Regions from separate parts of the Solitalea lacus genome, predicted to be linked through region 2. Evidence: riboswitches for the same ligand, from Rfam matches in the RefSeq annotation. Region 2 holds a riboswitch; each other region holds the start of a gene.
The links. A riboswitch is a leader RNA that binds a small molecule or an ion and turns the genes downstream of it on or off. The one in region 2 is predicted to bind S-adenosylmethionine.
Positions count from the first base shown of each region.

Region 1: it holds a riboswitch for S-adenosylmethionine, as region 2 does, so the genes downstream of both, L2B55_RS11480 (homoserine dehydrogenase) here and metH (methionine synthase) in region 2, are expected to answer to the same signal.
Region 3: it holds a riboswitch for S-adenosylmethionine, as region 2 does, so the genes downstream of both, L2B55_RS05895 (homoserine O-acetyltransferase family protein) here and metH (methionine synthase) in region 2, are expected to answer to the same signal.
Region 4: it holds a riboswitch for S-adenosylmethionine, as region 2 does, so the genes downstream of both, L2B55_RS12750 (trans-sulfuration enzyme family protein) here and metH (methionine synthase) in region 2, are expected to answer to the same signal.

Region 1 covers NZ_CP091740.1:2,677,717-2,682,789, forward strand. The annotation lists gene L2B55_RS11460 (DUF3817 domain-containing protein) at 13-345, shown strand; gene L2B55_RS11465 (ABC transporter ATP-binding protein) at 392-1,066, shown strand; gene L2B55_RS11470 (ATP-grasp domain-containing protein) at 1,085-1,954, shown strand; gene L2B55_RS11475 (hypothetical protein) at 1,956-2,564, shown strand; SAM riboswitch class I at 2,687-2,802, shown strand; gene L2B55_RS11480 (homoserine dehydrogenase) at 2,960-4,201, shown strand; gene L2B55_RS11485 (ankyrin repeat domain-containing protein) at 4,319-4,969, shown strand; gene L2B55_RS11490 (PspC domain-containing protein) at 4,971-5,073, opposite strand, start outside.
Region 2 covers NZ_CP091740.1:4,017,956-4,023,028, reverse strand. The annotation lists gene metF (methylenetetrahydrofolate reductase [NAD(P)H]) at 1-20, opposite strand, end outside; gene metH (methionine synthase) at 82-3,780, opposite strand; SAM riboswitch class I at 3,924-4,025, opposite strand; gene L2B55_RS17290 (PstS family phosphate ABC transporter substrate-binding protein) at 4,392-5,073, shown strand, end outside.
Region 3 covers NZ_CP091740.1:1,389,873-1,394,945, reverse strand. The annotation lists gene dnaN (DNA polymerase III subunit beta) at 104-1,228, shown strand; SAM riboswitch class I at 1,394-1,492, shown strand; gene L2B55_RS05895 (homoserine O-acetyltransferase family protein) at 1,808-2,833, shown strand; gene rpsT (30S ribosomal protein S20) at 3,088-3,342, shown strand; gene L2B55_RS05885 (M16 family metallopeptidase) at 3,562-4,881, shown strand; gene L2B55_RS05880 (insulinase family protein) at 4,903-5,073, shown strand, end outside.
Region 4 covers NZ_CP091740.1:2,943,471-2,948,543, reverse strand. The annotation lists gene L2B55_RS12760 (sulfate adenylyltransferase subunit 1) at 1-1,186, shown strand, start outside; gene L2B55_RS12755 (OsmC family protein) at 1,291-1,704, shown strand; SAM riboswitch class I at 1,883-1,995, shown strand; gene L2B55_RS12750 (trans-sulfuration enzyme family protein) at 2,129-3,310, shown strand; gene L2B55_RS12745 (TonB-dependent receptor) at 3,641-5,073, shown strand, end outside.

The DNA.
Region 1 (5,073 bases), 1.3 Mb from region 2:
AACTTTAAAGTAATGCTTAAAAAATACGGACAAAGCTTAGTCGGCCGTTTCAGAGCCATAGCCTTTTTAGAAGGCGTTTCGTTTGTTTTACTGATGTTTGTGGCCATGCCCATCAAATACGTGCTTGGTTATCCTGAGGTAGTAAAAATATGTGGCTGGTTTCATGGCTCGCTGTTCGTGGCTTATGTATTATTACTTATACAAGTTGTAATTGAATACCAATGGAAATTTTCCCGTTCATTATTGGCCTTTATAGCTTCACTATTACCTTTTGGAACCTTTATTTTGGACGATAAAGTATTAAAATCGATTCATGAGGCTGAACTAGCAGTAAAAAGCAAGTAATTGATATTACGGGTCAACTGTTCATCAATTTTCCTATTTTTGAGCTATGCTAAAAGCCCATAACCTTCATAAATCATACGGGAAACTTGAAATTTTAAAAGGCGTTGACCTTCATGTCGAAAAGGGTGAGGTGGTCTCCATAGTTGGAGCTTCAGGTGCCGGCAAAAGTACCTTTTTGCATATTGCAGGGACTTTAGATAATGCCGACAGTGGGTCATTGATATTGGATGGGGTAGATGTATCTAAATTAAGCCCGAAAAAATTAAGTGAGTTCAGGAATCATAAAATTGGCTTTATTTTTCAATTCCATCATTTATTGCCTGAGTTTACAGCCCTTGAAAATGTTTGCATACCAGCATTTATAGCAAAAAGAACTAAGGCTGAAGCTGAAAGAAAAGCAACTGAGCTTTTAGAACTTTTAGGATTGAGCAGCCGCTTAAGCCACAAGCCATCTGAACTTTCAGGAGGTGAACAGCAACGTGTTGCTGTGGCCCGGGCATTAATTAATCAACCTTCCATTTTGTTGGCCGACGAGCCCTCTGGCAACCTTGATTCTACAAACGCTAAAGAACTTCATCAATTATTTTTTGATTTACGTGAGCGGTTTAATCAAACTATTGTTGTAGTAACCCATAATGAAGAATTAGCCGGCATGGCTGATCGTGAATTATTGATGAAAGACGGAAGAATTGTTTACGCTCAGCAATCTGCTATTCTTTAAATTAAAACAAAACATTGCATGTCGCAAACTAAAGTACTGCTCACCGGAGCCCAATTGCCCCAAACCGAGCAGATTTATAATGCATTAAGCTCAGGTCAGTATACAGTTTTTTTAGCTGATACGAGTGATCTAACAGGAGATTTTTTTGTTCAAATCCCTCTATACTCAGATAGTGCTTTTGCACATAAAATATTAAAATTGTGTCTCGACAATGAGTTCAAGGTTGTCATTCCACAAATACCTGCTGAAATAAAGGCCTTGGCACCTGCAAAAACACTATTTGCCGAATACGGAATTGCTCTAATTTGCCCTGACAAGCGAATTAATGATCTGCTTTCAGATCTTAGCCTTTTATATACAACACTGCAAGAAGAAAAAGTTTCCGTTCCAGCCTTTAGGAAAGTGGAAAATGTCGAAAACTTTGCTCCGGCGATGTTGCAATTAGGTTATCCTTCAAAAAAAATAAAAGTAGAACCTGTTAATGCTGCAAAACCAACGGATTTTCGAATTGTAGACGATACTGTTAATACATATGGTCTATTATTTCCCGATCCTGAACTTCCTTTAATTAGCTACACTCATCTTTCCAAATTGATTGCTGCTGATAATTTTCCACCACTTGTGTTTTCTGAATTTGAGAATGGAGTTGAATTAACTTATTCTGCAGATTTCTCGAACGGTGTATTACAAACTAAATCAACAGAAGAGGTTGATTTGATTAAGTCGTTAGCAGTGGGCATTGCTTCAATATTAAAACTAAACGGAAATTTCAGATTTAGCTTTGTTCAAGCTGCAAAGGGGTTTAATTTGATCAAATTAAATTGGAACCTTCCTGAAACCGATAAACTATTAACTTTTATAAATAACGAACTACAGAAACTGGATTAAGATGCAGGAGTTGATTGATAAATACCCGACTAAAACCACCTTTATTTTTGAATTAGACAATGTAATTTTTCCGGCAAAGGATTATGACTTACAGGTTTACTACCTTTTTGGTCAGTTTATGGAATTTACCTTACCGGGAATTCATGAAAGTAAACGGATTTTAGATTTTCTGGTATTAAAACATGGAACTATGCCTCGTGCTGAACTGATAGATACTACAATTGAACATTTTGCCATACCACCTGATCTTAAAGAGAATTTCGAACGTTTATTCAAAATTGCACGTTTGCCATTAAAGTTATTGATGTTCAAGCAAACACTTGAGTTTATGCAAACGCTGGTAACCGACCGTAAGCGATTGTTTATTTTAGCTGAAGGAGAAGTAGAGGAGGAGTTGAACAAAATAAAGCAAATTGAATGGAACGGACTGGAAAATTACCTGAAAGTTTATTTTATTGAAGAATCAGAAGGCAAAAACTTTCACTCCACCTTTGATAGGCTAGTGAACGAAAACCAATTGTCAACAGAAGAACTTCTTTGGGTATCAAATCAAAAGATTGAAGTCCCAGGCATAACTGTATTACCGGTATCAGATCTGGTTAAAGTTTAATTTAATATTCGTTAAAGAAAGCAGAAACAAGAAAATTGTACTTGATTTCTTCTTTTTTTAAAATTCTATTTGCATGGCATTTGTAAAACCCTTTACTTTGCGGCAGTAAAAGTTCTTTAAAATTCTTATCCAGAAAGACGGAGGGACAGGCCCTGTGAAGTCTTAGCAACCTTAATGATCTTGCATTAAAAGGTGCTAATTCCTGTGACACAATTAGTTGATGTCATGAAGATAAGCTAGTAGAATATTCCTATTCAATATTTTTCCTCCCTTGCCTTCTTGTACAAACTTAACCTGTCATAGATAATATTGACTTTTTGCGTATTTGCCTCATAATCCTTTTTCGGCATCAGAATTAAAACCTTTTACAGCTAACTTTTTGCTGACAAACAATTATGAGTACAAAAATTAAATTAGGTTTATTTGGATTTGGCTGTGTGGGCCAGGGTTTATACAATGTTTTAAACCAAACAGAAGGGATTAAAGCAGAGATTGTTAAAATTTGTGTTAAAAACCCAAACAAAAAAAGAAGCTTACCTGCTGAATATTTCTCTTTTGACAAAAATGATATTCTTTTTAACGAGGATATTAACGTTGTTGTTGAGATGATTGATGATCCAGAAGCTGCATTTGAAATTGTTAAAACAGCTTTGAAAAGCGGTAAAGCAGTTGTTTCAGCCAACAAAAAAATGATTGCTGACAATTTTGATGAGCTATATGAATTACAAAAACAATACAACGCACCATTGTTGTATGAAGCTTCTGCTTGTGCGAGTATTCCAATCATAAGAAATCTTGAAGAATACTATGACAATGACCTTTTAGGCGCTGTGGAAGGTATTTTTAACGGATCAACCAATTATATTTTAACCAAGATTTTTAAAGATAATATTGATTTCTCAACTGCTTTAAAACAGGCTCAGGAAATCGGTTTTGCGGAAACAGACCCAACCCTTGACGTTGAAGCCTATGATCCTAAATACAAGTTATGTATTATTTTGGCTCACACATTCGGTTTGTTTGTAAAACCTGAAGAAGTGTTCAACTACGGAATTCAAAATTTGTCAACCTTCGACATTCAGTACGCCAATGAAAAAGGCTATAAAATTAAATTGGTTGCTTTTTGCCGTAAGGTGGAAAACAAAATTGTAGCAGGCGTTCTTCCTCGTTTTATTAAGCCGGATAACAAGCTTTTCAATATTGAAAATGAATATAACGGCATTTTGGTAGAAAGTGCTTTCACCGAATCTCAGTTTTTTGCCGGAAAAGGCGCAGGAAGTAATCCAACTGGTTCAGCAGTATTATCAGACATTTCGGCCTTAACTTATAACTATAAATACGAGTACAAGAAGCACAACAGATCTGCTAAAGTTGAATTAACAAATGACTTTACAATAGATCTGTACGTTAGATATTCAACGGCTAATCCTATCGATATTAGTTTATTTTCCAACATTAAAGAGTCATACTCTAATCATGAGTCGGCTTACATAGTGGGAACTATTAATTTTGCAGAGTTACGCCGCTCAGATTTATTGAAACGCAAGGACATTAACCTTATTGTTGCTTCAGATGCCAAATTTGAAGTCATTCAAAATAGTATACAAAGCAAAAGTCAAGAGCTTGTATCGGCCTAATTTAGAAAGTTTTATAAATAAAAAAATGCCCGTCCAACAGTTTTGTTGAGCGGGCATTTTTATTTATATTCAATTCTCTAACACTAGCTTACACTAACTTAAAAACACCCACATGCAATGGAAGCAACAGCCGAATTAATCAAAGCCATCGAATCTAATGAAAAATCAACAGTTGAACGTTTAATTAACTCTGAACCTGAACTGGCAAGCTCAACACTTTCGTCGGGTTTATCTGCCTTGCTATTAGCATCCTATTATAGGCATAAGGAGTTAATTGATATACTATTGAGCAATAGGGTTCAAATTGATTTACATGAGGCATCGGCAATTGGTCGGGCTAGTTTAGCTGATGAATTGTTGGAGTGCGATCCGTTTTCTGTTAATTCATTCTCTGTAGATGGTTTTACACCATTAGGTTATGCTTGCTATTTTGATCATTATGAAACAGCCAAACTGCTGATTGAATGCGGGGCCAATGTAAACTTAGCTTCAAACAACGAATTTAAAGTAGCGCCAATTCATTCGGCCGTTGCCTGTCAAAGTATAGAAATTACTCAACTACTGATAGAGCACCGAGCCAATGTAAATGTTGCACAAATACGGGGAGTAACACCACTGCACACGGCAGCGCACTCAGGAAACCAAAAACTTGTTGAAATTTTAATAGAAGCCGGCGCCGATAAAGAGGCCCAAACCGATGATGGCCGAACACCTTTTGAAATGGCCGTTGAGAAAAAGCATAAAACTCTCAAACGCTACTTAGTGTAGCCTACATTTCCCAGATATTACTTCTCCTACGTTGTTTAAGGTATATACGTACGTCTAAAACCAAAGCTGCAAAAAGGTAAAAAATGATTGGAAAACCTACGGCA
Region 2 (5,073 bases):
ATATGTTCGGTTATTTTCATTTTAAATTTTGTGTGTTTTCATTTGTGTATTCTGCTATTGAATTCACAAATCTTAATCAAACTAATAAGCTAAATTCGGAGCCATCCATTTCTCTGCCTCTTCGATGCTCATATTTTTCCTGATTGCATAATCTTCAATCTGGTCTTTTTGAATTTTACCTAATCCAAAATACTTTGAATCAGGGTGCGAGAAATAAAATCCACTTACAGCCGCAGTCGGATACATTGCTAAGCTTTCCGTTAAAAAAATTCCAGTGTTGGCTTGTGCATCCAAAATATCAAACAAGGTGGTTTTCTCTGTATGATCTGGGCAAGCTGGATACCCTGGAGCCGGACGAATACCTTTATAACGTTCTTCAATCAATTCTTCGTTGTTGAACTGTTCACTAGCATCGTATCCCCAATATTCTTTACGTACCAGCTCGTGCATTCGTTCGGCAAATGCTTCTGCCAAACGATCCGCAAGTGCTTTGGCCATGATGCTGTTATAGTCGTCGTATTGGCTTTCAAATTCCTCTACCAATTGATCTAAACCGATTCCCGTTGTTACTGCAAATCCACCCCAATAATCTTCAATTTCGGTTTCCTTTGGTGCGATAAAGTCGGCTAATGCGAAATACGGAATGTTCTGAGCCTTTTCTATTTGCTGACGTAATGTGTGTATAGTTGTTAATTTTTCCTTACGGGATTCATCTTTATACAATTCAATATCGTCATGCCCAATAGAGTTTGCCGGCCAAAAGCCAATTACGCCGCGAGCAGTAAGCAACTTTTCATTAACAATGCGCTGCAGTAGCACCTGAGCATCATCAAAAAGTTTTTTAGCTTCAATACCAACCACTTCATCCTTCAAAATTTTAGGATAACTACCATATAATTCCCAAGTATGGAAAAATGGAGTCCAGTCGATATAGTTTACTAGATCAGCTAAGTTAAAGTCGCTAAAGACCTTTGTTCCAATAAATGAAGGCTTCTTAGGCTGATAGCCGTCCCAATTCAGTTGTAGTCTTCGTTCACGAGCCACTTCAATTGGCACAAATGTTTTAGTTGACTTTTTATTCAAATGGAAATCTCTTAACTGATCATATTCTTTGGTTATGCCAGCCATGAAATTTCCTTTCTGTTCATCATTCAATAAACTTCCAGCAACAGGAACAGAGCGCGATGCATCTAATACATGCACCACAGGGCCGTTATAATTTGGAGAGATTTTGACTGCTGTATGTACTCTTGAGGTAGTGGCACCACCGATCAATAATGGAATATTAAAGCCTTCCCGTTCCATTTCTTTGGCAACGTAAACCATTTCATCCAGCGAAGGGGTGATCAGGCCGCTTAATCCAATAATATCAACGTTCTCTTTGCGTGCAGTTTCCAAGATCTGTTGGCATGAAACCATAACACCTAAATCAATGATTTGGTAATTATTACATGCCAATACCACTCCCACAATATTTTTTCCGATATCATGAACGTCGCCTTTTACAGTGGCAAGGAGAATTTTTCCTGCTCCAGATCGCTGTGTTTCTTCCGAAGCATTCCCGCTTTCCTGAAGTAATATTTTCTCAGCCTCAATATATGGCAGTAAATAAGCAACAGCCTTTTTCATTACTCTGGCTGATTTTACTACTTGCGGCAAGAACATCTTTCCTGATCCAAACAAGTCGCCTACAACGTTCATTCCATCCATTAATGGTCCTTCAATTACTTGTAGTGGGCGGGGGTATTGCTGGCGAGCTTCTTCAACATCCTCATCCAGGTATTCAATAATTCCTTTGACTAAAGCATGGCTTAAGCGTTTCTCAACCGGCTCTTTACGCCATTCTTCGTCTTTAACAATAGTTTTACCTTTTGCTTTAACTGTTTCAGCAAAACTTACTAATCGTTCAGTAGCGTCATCTCTTCTGTTTAGAAGAACATCCTCTACCAGTTCAAGCAAGTCTTTGGGAATTTCCTGATAAACCTCCAGCATTCCGGCATTGACAATCCCCATGTCTAAGCCTGCCTTTATTGCATGATATAAAAAGGCAGAGTGCATTGCTTCGCGAACGGTATTGTTTCCGCGGAAAGAAAACGAAATATTACTTACGCCACCACTTACCTTGGCTAATGGCAAATTTTGTTTTATCCATCGGGTAGCTTCAATGAAGTCTACTGCATAGTTATTGTGCTCTTCTAACCCTGTGGCAACTGTTAAAATATTGGGATCGAAGATGATGTCTTGTGGTGCAAAACCAATTTCATCAACTAAGATTCTGTAAGAACGTTCACAAATTTCTATACGACGTTTATAAGAGTCTGCCTGTCCCTGCTCATCGAAGGCCATTACCACAGTTGCGGCTCCGTAGCGTTTTATTTTGCGAGCATACTCTTTGAACTTTTCTTCTCCCTCTTTTAGTGAAATAGAGTTGACAATGCCTTTCCCTTGCAGGCATTTTAAACCAGCTTCGATCACACTCCATTTAGAAGAGTCGATCATAATTGGCAATTTGGCAATATCAGGTTCAGAAGCTAATAAATTCAGGAATTTAACCATAGCCGCTTCTGAATCCAGCATGCCTTCGTCCATGTTCACATCAATCACTTGAGCGCCGCCCTCAACCTGCTGGCGGGCAACAGCCAGGGCTGCTTCATAGTCGCCTGCTAAGATCAGCTTAGCAAACTTGGGAGAGCCTGTAATGTTGGTTCGCTCACCTATGTTTACAAAATTGGTTTCAGGAGTTATGACTATTGGCTCCAGACCACTTAGGCGTAAATAAGACAACGGCTGCTTAAGCTGGCGAGGGTTGTGTTTTTTCGCTTCTTCTGCTATAGCTCGAATATGGTCAGGAGTAGTTCCACAGCAACCACCAATAATGTTTACAAAGCCGCTCGATAAGAAATCGCGAATTTGGCTAAGCATTTGTTCAGGAGTTTCGTCGTACTCTCCAAACTGATTGGGCAAGCCGGCATTTGGATAAGCTCCGATAAAAAATGGCGCTTTCTCCGCAAGTTCTTCCAGGTATGGGCGCATATCTTTGGCTCCCAAAGCACAGTTAAAACCGATAGATAGCAAGTCAAAATTTGATAGCGATATCAGAAATGCTTCAGCTGTTTGCCCTGAGAGGGTTCTACCACTGGCATCGGTAATAGTTCCCGAAACCATGATCGGTAGTTTAATATTATTGGTTTCAAAATATTGATCAATCGCAAATAAAGCCGCTTTGGCATTAAGTGTATCAAATATGGTTTCTACCAAAAGAATGTCAGCTCCACCATCAACCAACCCTCTTACTTGTTCTGTATAGGCTTCAACCAACTGGTCGAAAGTTATGGCTCGATATCCAGGGTCGTTAACATCTGGAGATAAAGATGCTGTACGGTTCGTTGGACCGATGGCGCCGGCTACAAAACGCGGATTTTCTGGGTTTACAGTATTGAATTCAGTGGTTACTTCCTTTGCAATTTTGGCTGATTCATAATTTAGTTCATATACCAAATCTTCCATGTGATAATCAGCCATAGCTATACTAGTGCCACTAAATGTATTAGTTTCAATAATATCTGCTCCAGCCTCTAGGTACTCGCGATGAATAGCTTTAATAACATCCGGCCGTGTAATGCTCAATAGGTCATTATTACCTTTAAGGTCGGAAGGATGGTTTTTAAATCTTTCGCCTCGGAAATCTTCTTCTTGCAACTTATAACGCTGAATCATTGTTCCCATGGCTCCATCGAGCACCAAAATCCGGTTTTTTAGTAGTTCTTTAATATCTGCCATCAATTTCAATCCATTCTTGGTTAAATCCAAAATAAAGTATGTTTGAACAATTACTTTTGTTGCCTAAAGGCCAACACGTGATAACTCAGTGTTAGTTTAAAAAATCTTGCTTATTAGAGTTCATCAAGTGGAGAAATCCACTATGCTCATCTGCTCCCATATAGTTGGGATAGAATTTGGCACCTTGTAAGCACAGGTTGCCAAGACTTCATTGGGTCTATTCCCTCCGTCTTTCTTTATAAGCGATACAAAAGTCATTAATTAACTGGTGAAAACCAAACGATTTTGTTAAAAAAGTGTAGCAATCCTTGCTATTTAATTTATCACAGGTTTAAATTTGAGGTATTTGTGTTAACATTAGGTGTTAAATGGCGGAAGTTAATGTTAATTAATTTGATGAAATGACTAGGCTGTTTGATGATGGTGAATGAAAATTAATATTCGGTTAATATATTTTATTAAATTTTTATTTAATAAATGCTTGTAATTCAGCGTTAAAGTGAATAAATTGTTAATCAAATGTTATTTAACATTTACTTAACATTGGATTAATATTTAAGTAATCTTTTTCTTTCTCTTTTGTGTTCGAAAACTTAGCCATCCAAGGAAAAATGAAAAGGATATTTTTTTTACTAACAACCGCGGCATTTTTAACATCATGTGGCGGCGGACAAAAAGCGAACACAAATAGTAATTCTGGCAGTCAAACCGGAAGTGTTAAAATTGACGGATCAAGTACTGTTTACCCAATTTCAGAAGCAGTTGCAGAAGAATTTAGAGGAGTGCAATCAGAAGTGAATGTTACTGTGGGAGAATCGGGAACAGGTGGAGGATTTAAGAAATTCTCAAGAAATGAGATTGACATCAGTGATGCATCTCGTCCAATTACTGCAGAAGAAATTGAAGCTTGTACTAAAGCCGGAATTAACTTTATCGAAATTCCGATTGCGTTTGACGGTTTAGCGGTAGTAGTTAGTAAACAAAACACTTTTATTGATCATCTAACGGTTGCTGAGCTTAAAAAGCTTTGGGAACCTGCAGCTCAGGGAACAATTAAAACTTGGGATCAGATTCGTCCGACTTTCCCTAAAGAGCCAATCAAATTATACGGAGCAGGTACTGCCTCGGGTACTTACGATTACTTCACCGAAGCTATTTGTGGTAAAAAAGGTGCTTCTCGTGGTGATTATACTGCTAGTGAAGATGATAACGTGTTAGTACAAGGAGTATCTCAAGATAAAGGCGGTTTAGCTTATTTCGGTTTAGCTTATTATGAGCAAAATCAGGATAAAT
Region 3 (5,073 bases), 1.8 Mb from region 2:
AGGCCCCAGAATAGCACAGATACGAAACAAGCCTTTAAGCCATTTGTATTAACTTTTCTTTTGTATAAATGCTTTAGGGCGATAAAAAACTAATCATACGCACATGAAATTTATTGTTTCAACAAGTACCTTATTAAAACAATTACAAGCAATCAGCGGAGCGCTGAGCAGTAATACAGTTTTACCAATTTTGGAGAACTTTTTATTTGAAATTAACGATGGTACTCTTACTGTTTCGGCTACCGATTTACAAACTTCAATGACCACTAGCTTACCAGTTGAAGCAAAAGAAAACGGTAAAATCGCCATTCCTTCGCGTATTTTACTAGACACGCTGAAAACCTTGCCTGAACAACCGGTAACTTTCACTATCGATAATAACTCGTTTGCCGTTGAAATTAACGCCGGTGATGGTAAATATAAATTGGCAGGTGAAAACGGAGATGATTTTCCTAAAATTCCTGTGGTTGAAAATGCTAACACTATTTCAATTACCGCCTCTGTACTTGCCGAAGCAATTAGCAAAACTTTGTTTGCTGTATCAAATGATGAGTTACGCCCGGCGATGACTGGGGTTTACTGTCAATTAACGCCGTCCAACATTACCTTTGTTGCTACGGATGCACACAAATTGGTTCGCTACCGTCGCTCAGATACACAAGCCGAATCAGCATCATCTTTTATTTTGCCTAAAAAGGCCTTGAACTTATTGAAAAGTTCATTACCGGCAGAAGATGTGGCTGTACAAATTGACTACAACAACAGCAGTGCATTTTTCCGTTTTAATAGCATCAGCTTAATTTGTCGCTTAATTGACGAGCGCTACCCTGATTACGAAGCGGTTATACCTCAAAACAACCCAAATAAGTTAACCATTGAGCGCGCTCAGTTTTTAAGTTCATTGAAACGCGTGGTAATCTATGCGAACAAAACTACCCACCAGGTACGTTTAAAAATTTCAGGGAGCGAACTAAACATTTCTTCAGAAGACTTAGACTTTTCAAACGAAGCTTACGAGCGCTTAACCTGTCAGTACAATGGTGAAGATTTAGAAATTGGCTTTAACGCTCGCTTTTTAATTGAGATGTTAAACAACCTTGACTGCCAGGAGGTAATTCTCGAAATGTCAACTCCTAACCGTGCAGGCATCCTCTTCCCTACTAACCAGGAAGAAAATGAGGATGTATTAATGCTGGTTATGCCAGTTATGTTAAATACTTATGCATAAATTAAAGAATTTTAATACTACAAAAAGCGGCTGTTTCATTTGATCTGAAACAGCCGCTTTTTGTTTTCCACAATAAATTCAATCCAAAATAAATTTGGAATTCTGAAAACCATAAACTTATCTTTGACCTTCGAATTACTTCTTTGCTTTTCTGAGCAACTGGAATTCTTATACAGAAGAGGCGAGAGAACAGGCTCTGTGACCCTCTGGCAACCCCCAAACTGGAAAGGTGCCACTTCCTGCCCCTTTGGGGAGATATAAAAGTTACAGCAAATGAAACAAACACTTCAACTTTTATTAGTTCGCATTAACAAAGCCATTATTTCGCTAGAAATAACGCATTTTTCGTTAACCAGTAACTACAATGATTATCATTCTTCAAATTATTGAGGGTTTATCATTTAAAATTACAGGTAGAAAATATTGGTAATGTAAAAACGATGATAACATCATCCTGTAACTAATAGAGCAAATAGAATTGAACAAAGAGCTTTTTTGAGAATAGATAATTAAGTTAAATTAATCAAGCATCCGAGGTTTCTAATTTCAGATACTTGTTTTTAGTGAAGAATAGCATTGATGATTCAGAAATTTACGTATAACAACCCATTTGAATTAGAATCTGGGGCTGTATTATCCCAAATAGACATTACTTATTTCAGTACAGGAAAATTAAACCGAGAAAAAGACAATGTTATTTGGATATGCCATGCATTAACTGCTAATGCCGATGTAAGTGATTGGTGGAGTGGAGTGGTTGGTCCTGGAAAAGTTTTCGATCCTGAACAGCATTATATTATTTGTGCAAATATTTTAGGCTCTTGTTACGGCACAACAGGCCCTTTATCAATTAATCCTGAAACCGGAACAGCTTATTATCATACCTTTCCGCAGGTAACAACCCGGGACATGGCACGAGCTCATGATATTTTAAGGAAGCATCTTGAAATTGATCAAATTCATACTGTAATCGGTGGTTCAGTGGGTGGCCAACAAGCTATGGAATGGGCTATAGAACAACCTGATTTAATTAAGAACCTATTTTTAATTGCTACCAATGCATTCCATTCTCCGTGGGGCATAGCGTTCAATGAAAGTCAGCGTTTAGCCATTACAGCCGACTCAACATGGAAAAACAACAGTCCTGATGCTGGATTGGCGGGCATGAAAGCAGCGCGTTCTATGGCCCTATTAAGCTATCGCCATTATGATGCATACAAGATCACTCAAAAAGAGGCTGACATTAATAAAATTGATGATTATAAAGCAAGTTCTTACCAGGCTTACCAGGGTGATAAACTAGTGAAACGCTTCAACGCATTTTCCTATTGGCACCTAAGTAAAGCTATGGACTCACACAATGTTGGACGCTGCCGTGGAGGAGTTGAATTGGCACTATCAAAAATCAAGGCTAAGACACTTAGCGTTGGAATAAGTTCTGATTTATTATTCCCACCAGGTGAGCAAAAGTTTCTGGCTCAACATATAAACAACGCCAAGTATGTCGAAATTGATTCCTTCTTTGGGCACGATGGGTTCTTAATAGAATGGGAACAACTAGATAAAATTATTTCTAATTTCTACTCGTCCGTAGTAAATATTTAGTCGTTTAAAATCCCCTTTCGTGCGGTTTTTAATTAAAATAACCTATCAAAAACCGCATGAATTTAATGAAGAAACATCAGATAAATCCATAAAAAATTAATATCAGGTTTTATGCCTAAAGGATCACAGTTTTTATATCTTTGCATCGGCGGAATAGAACTAAAACACAATAGCTTAATTTTTAAAATGTAGTTTGCATTTTAAATTAATACCTCTATATTTGCAGTCCTTTTAGAAAAGAGTTTAATAATATCATGGCAAATCATAAATCAGCGATAAAAAGAATTCGTGCTAACGCAACTAAACGTTTAAGAAACCGTTACCAGGCTAAAACTACTCGTAACGCTATCAAAAAATTACGTGGAATGAACAGTAAAGCAGAAGCTACTGAACTTTACAGAAAAGTTTCTTCTATGTTAGATCGTTTAGCTAAGAAAAACGTTATTCACAAAAACAAAGCTGCTAACAACAAATCTAAGTTAGCTAAGTTTGTAAGCAAATTAAGCTAGTCAATAATTTTGACTTACGATATACATAAAAGCTTAATCCTTTAGGATTGAGCTTTTTGTGTTCCAATATTCTCCTGACATCCTCTTCCCTTTCAAAATCACCTTTACATTTATTTTAGTGTAATATTTTACATACCGTCAAGGTTTTGTATACATTCTTTATATGAATTTCTAAATTAGCGGCATAATTTAACCTTCAATTTAATCTATTTAATTTATATGAAAAAAAGGCTAATTGGAGCTATTGCTCTCTTTTGGGGCTTCAGCTCATCTATTTATGCCCAAAAAGTTGAGTTCACAGAGTATGATCTTGACAATGGCTTACATGTAATTTTACATAAAGACAATTCTGCGCCAGTTGTTACAGTTTCAGTAATGTACCATGTAGGTTCAAAGAACGAAGTTGTTGGCCGCACCGGGTTTGCCCATTTCTTTGAACACTTGTTATTTGAAGGCTCAGATAACATTAAGCGGGGTGAGTTCATGAAAATTGTTTCACAGGCTGGTGGACAAAACAATGCTAACACAACCCAAGATCGTACCTATTATTATGAAGTGTTACCTTCAAATGAGCTGGAAACAGGCTTATGGCTCGAATCAGAGCGCATGTTTCACCCGGTAATTAATGATATAGGGGTTAAAACACAAAACGAAGTTGTAAAAGAGGAAAAGCGCCTGCGAGTTGACAACCAGCCATATGGACGCTTTGCAGAGGAAGTATTTAAACGTTTATTTACTAATCATCCTTACCATTGGCAAACTATCGGATCAATGGCAGATCTAGACGCAGCCAAACTGGATGAGTTCAAAGCTTTCTTCAAAAAGTTTTATGCCCCTAACAATGCCTGCTTGATAATTGCGGGAGACTTTGAAACAGAAAAAACCAAGAAACTTATTAATGCATATTTTTCGGCAGTTCCCAAAGGTACAGCTATAATGCAACCACAAGTTACTGAAGCCCCAATCTCTAAACCTATTATTGACAGCGTCTATGATGCTAACATTCAATTGCCGGCTATTATTACTGCGTATCGTGTTCCTGGTATGAAAACCAGAGACTCCTATGTTTTAAATATGATTTCGACTATTTTATCAGAAGGAGGAAGCTCTCGCTTGTATAAAAAAATGGTTGACGACAAGAAAAATGCCTTACAAGTTGGTGCATTTAATTACTCATTAGAAGATTATGGTGCATATATTACTTATGCCCTGCCTAATAACAATACGAGTCTTAATGATTTGTTAAAGGATATAGATGAGGAAGTTAAAAAGATACAAAACGAATTAGTTTCGGAAAGGGATTTTGAAAAGCTGCGCAACATTATGGAAAACAATTTTGTTAGTGCCAACAAAGGAGTAGAAGGCATTGCCAACAACCTTGCTGACGCATACACTTTCCACAAAAACACCAACTTGATCAATACTGAAATTGATATTTATCGTTCTATTACACGCGAAGAAATTAGGGATGTGGCTAAAAAATACTTAAGCCCTAATCAACGCGTATTATTGTATTATTTACCAAAAAGCACCCAATAATTATTTAGAACTGACAAAATCATGAAAAAGATATTTTTGAGTACAGCTGTAATTGCTTTAATCTGTACCTCAGTTATTGCACAAACAATTGATCGTAGCAGAAAACCAGCTGCAGGGCCTGCTCCGGTAATAAATTTAGGTAAACCTCAAACATTTACTTTACCAAACGGAATAAAAGTATTATTGGTAGAA
Region 4 (5,073 bases), 1.1 Mb from region 2:
TCGTTTATTATATGATACGAACTCACTTACTACTGACCAAATTCAGGCAGTAGAGGCTGCAAGTAAACGTAAAGGGTTTGATTACCTTGATCTTTCTTTGCTTACCGACGGCTTAAGCGCCGAACGGGAACAAGGAATTACGATTGATGTGGCACATATCTATTTCAATACGGATAATCGCAAGTTTATTATTGCCGATACTCCGGGCCACGTCGAATATACGCGTAACATGGTTACCGGATCTTCGAATTCGCAGCTTTCCATTATTTTGATAGATGCTCGTAAAGGAGTAATTGAGCAAACACATCGACATTTTTTCATTGCCAATCTGCTGCAAATTCCGGAAGTAGTGGTTTGTGTAAATAAAATGGATTTGGTGGATTATTCTCAGGAGGTTTTTAATAAGATTCGTGAGGAATTTGAGCAGTTTGTGAAAGGATTTGACCGTTTGCATCAAAATTTAACATTCATACCGGCTTCATCGTTAAAAGGGGATAATATTGTAAATCCTTCAGAAAGCATGACATGGTACAAAGGACCTACCTTGTTAGCGTATCTTGAAAATGTTCAGGTAAATCAAGACATTAATACTAAAGATGCACGTTTTCCGGTACAGTACGTAATTCGTCCCCAATCAGAAGAGTTTCATGACTATCGTGGTTATGCAGGAAGGGTAGTAAGTGGCCAATTAAGTGTGGGAGATGAAGTGGTGGCACTGCCATCAAACTTAAAGTCTAAAATAAAACAAATTACCACGTTTGATGGTAATTTTGAAACAGTTGGCGCAAAACAATCCGTTACGCTTTTACTGGAAGATGAAATTGATATAACCAGAGGTAACCTGATTACGAAAGTCGGTAACGAGCCGAAGACGGATAAAGAATTTATAGCTCAGATTTGCTGGATGGATACAACTCCTTCGGTACCAGGTGGAAAATACATTATACAGCACAGTAATAATCGTGTTAAAGCGATGCTTCGTGATGTGGATTTCATTGTAAATACAAGTACACTTGAAAAAGATACAGAACGTAAGCAGTTAAAGTTAAATGATATTGCTCAGGTTCAGGTGAAAACTGCCCAACCGCTATTTTTTGATGCTTATGAGCAAAACAAAGCTAATGGTTCATTTATTATTATAGATGAAGGCAGCAAAAATACAGTGGCTGCCGGAATAATTTTGTAGTAGATAGGGATTATGAGTAAAGATGTAAGAAAGAATAGAAAGTTTGATTTACTTAATTCCCATCTTTGCTTTTTGATCTAATATCTTTGTTCTAAATTAAAACTATGAATATTAAACTCGAACGTAGGAATAACGCATATCATTTCGAAGCTGTTAATGAACAGGGAAATGTGTTAAGTATGGATGCAAACCCTGCAATTGGTGGCGAAAATAAAGGGTTTAGGCCAATGGAAACTCTTTTGGCAGGTTTAGGCGGCTGCAGTGCAATTGATGTGATTTCAATTTTAACCAAACAAAAAGAACCAATTCAAGACTTAAAAATCAGTATTGATGCAAAACGTATTGAAGGAGAGGTGCCTTCTTTATTTGAAGTAATTAATGTTGAATATCATTTCTTTGGTGAATTAAGTATCGAAAAAATTGAACGGGCACTGGCTTTAACGTATGATAAGTATTGTTCGGTAGCACAAATTTTAGGTAAATCGGCTAAGCTAAATTATACCTATAAGTTGAATTAATAGACTTCTTAACCCGTATTGAAATCCGGGGAAAATATAACCGAAACCCATGGCTTAAACCATGGGTTTTGTTTATCAATATATTAAGACCACTAAAAATAGTGTTTGCAGTTTAGAATAAGGCTCTTATCTTTGCAACACATTGAATTACCTCTTAGCATTCCACTAAGTACTGTAATTCTTATAAAGAAGAGGCGAGAGAACAGGCTCATTGACCCTCTGGCAACCGCCCAATACGGAAAGGTGCCAAATCCTGCCCAAGCTATTGTTTTGGCTTGGGAACTATAAAAATTACAAGATCATGAATCTAATAATAGTCTTAACTTTCAGGAAACTTAATATTCGTTTGTCATTGACAAATCGAAATATGTTTGCTTTTCAGTTTCTCATTCAGTCATTTTTTTATCCAAAAAATTTTTAGCCCATGTCTAATTTCGAAACCAACGCTATTCGTATTCAAGCAGAACGCTCAGGAGCCAAAGAACATTCAGTGCCATTGTACCTTACATCGAGTTATAAATTTGATGATGCAGAAGACATGCGTGCACTGTTTGCAAATGAGCGCGAAGGAAATATCTACAGCCGTTATTCAAATCCAAATACTTCGGAGTTAATTGAGAAAATGGCAGTTTTAGAAGGTGCAGAAGCCGGATGGGCCACTGCAACGGGGATGGCTGCTATTTTTACCACTTTTGCGGCGTTTTTAAAATCTGGTGATCATGTATTATCGAGCCGTTCTGTATTTGGTTCAACTCACCAGTTATTGGTAAACGTATTTCCTAAATGGGGTGTAACGTCAACTTATGCAGATTTAGATAAAACAGATGAATGGGAATCTTTAATTCAGCCAAATACCAAACTGATTTTTGTAGAAACGCCTTCAAACCCTGGGATCGATATTATTGATCTTGAATGGTTAGGTAATTTTGCAAAAAAGCATAAAGCAATTTTAGTTGTCGATAACTGCTTTGCTACTCCATATCTGCAACAACCAATTAAATACGGAGCCCACCTTTCTATTCACTCTGCTACTAAATATATTGATGGTCAGGGACGTACATTAGGGGGCTTGATTTTAGGCAGCAAAGAATTGATCACTGAAATAGAGGCATTTGCCCGTCATTCAGGGCCGGCCATGTCACCATTCAATGCGTGGGTTTTATCTAAAAGTTTGGAAACTTTAGCTGTTCGTATGGATCGTCATTGCGAAAATGCCCTTAAAGTTGCAGAATTCTTAGAATCAAATCAGGAAATAGAAGTAGTGAAATACCCTTTGCTAAAATCACATCCTCAATACGAAATCGCCAAAAAACAAATGCGCGCAGGAGGGGGGATTGTGACTTTTGTGGTTAAAGGTGGCTATGATCGCGCAAGCAAATTTATGGATGCCTTAAAGATGTTCTCTATTTCTGCTAATTTAGGCGATACACGTTCTATTGCCACACATCCGGCTTCAAGTACACACTCCAAATTGAGTGAAGAAGAACGCCAACAAGTTGGAATTAGCCAGGGTACAATACGTGTTTCCATAGGTCTTGAACATATTGATGACATATTAGCTGATATTAAACAAGCCCTGGAGCTTACAAAGCTTGCGCTTGCATAGAAATTCTTTCAAATTCAGATAACTCTGTAAAATCCCGAAAGTAAAAGCTTTCGGGATTTTTAATTCTCCCCCGAAAAATCCCGGGTTTGGTATAATACCTTAGGATCGTTATCCACTTCAATAAATAGTTAAAAAAACATTTACAATACTCTACTTATTCTGTAGATTTTATATATATTTGTCTTGTAAAGAAATTTATATGGAAAGCAAATATATAATACACTATCAGTTTACCTGTTGTAGTTAACTGTCAAAACAAAACAGTTGATTTTGCTCATTAGCAAATCAGTTTAATATTCAAATTTTTCAACTAAACTAACACTTAATAGAATGAAGAAATCATTACTACTGGCTATTCTTTTGTCCTTTTCGTTAGGACTATTTGCCCAAGATGCAGTTGTCATTAGCGGAATAATTAAAGATAAAGACTCATTGGAACCGCTCGCAGGAGTGTCTGTTCGCATAAAAGGAACAAATTCTGGTACTGCAACCAATAACGATGGCAGATTTGAACTAAAAACCCGTCAGAAGATACCTTTTATCCTCCTGGTAACTTTGATAGGCTTTCAGGCTCAAGAATTTGAAGTAAAAGACTTAAACCAATCTATCGTCTTAAATCTTTCAAGTATAAATATTCAGGCAAATGAAGTTGTGGTAACTGCTTCAAGGGTTGAGGAAAATATTCTAAAATCACCTGTAGCAATTGAAAAACTGGATATAAGAGCGATCAAACAATCTCCGGCACCATCATTTTATGATGCTTTGGAAAACGTGAAGGGAGTGCAAATGACTACTTCAAGTTTAACTTTTAAAGTTCCTAATACCCGAGGGTTTAATATTCCCAATAATTTTCGTTTTATGCAATTGGTGGATGGGGTTGACATGCAGGCTGCAACCTTGGGTGTTCCATTGGGCAACGCCATAGGCCCAACAGAACTTGACATTGCCAGTGTTGAAATTACTCCTGGGGCTGCTTCTGCATTGTATGGTATGAATGCTATTAACGGTATGTCCAATTTGTTGACCAAGAGTCCTTTTGTTTATAAAGGATTAAGTGTGTACAGCAGAACAGGGTTAAACCATGTCGGAGAGGGAACAGGCAGAGATATCAGTAATTTAACAGAAACAGCAATACGGTATGCCATGGCCTTTAATAACAAGTTTGCTTTTAAGGTTAATGCAAGTTATATGCAGGGAACTGATTGGTTATCGGACACTCATACAGACCAAAATCCGAATAACTTAAAAACGGCCAATCCTGCTTATGCTGCATTAGATGGTGCTAATAATATAGTTTTTGATGGCTGGAATAAGTATGGAGATGATGCATTAGCAGGAAGTAACACTGTCTCCCTCACCGGGTTAACAATTGATGGGAAAACTAATCAAACACTTACGGTTGCCCGCACGGGCTATTGGGAACGCGATTTAATTAGTCCTAAGGTAGATAATCTAAAGTTTGATGCCTCTCTGTTTTACCGCGTGAATGATCATTTGGAAGCATCTTATTCATATCGAATCGGAAAAATGGACGGAGTATTTCAACGTGGAAATAAAATTCAACTGGATAATGTAATGGTGCAAAATCATAAAGTTGAGTTAAAAGGAAGTAACTTTTTGGTAAGGGGATATCTGTCATTAGAAGATACAGGTGATTCTTTTAATGTAAAACCGCTTGCCGATAATATGGACTTATATAGTGGAGGCAGTGGAAGTGTTTGGGGCGCAAAATTCAAAAACGCACTGAATACCTACAGTGCCGA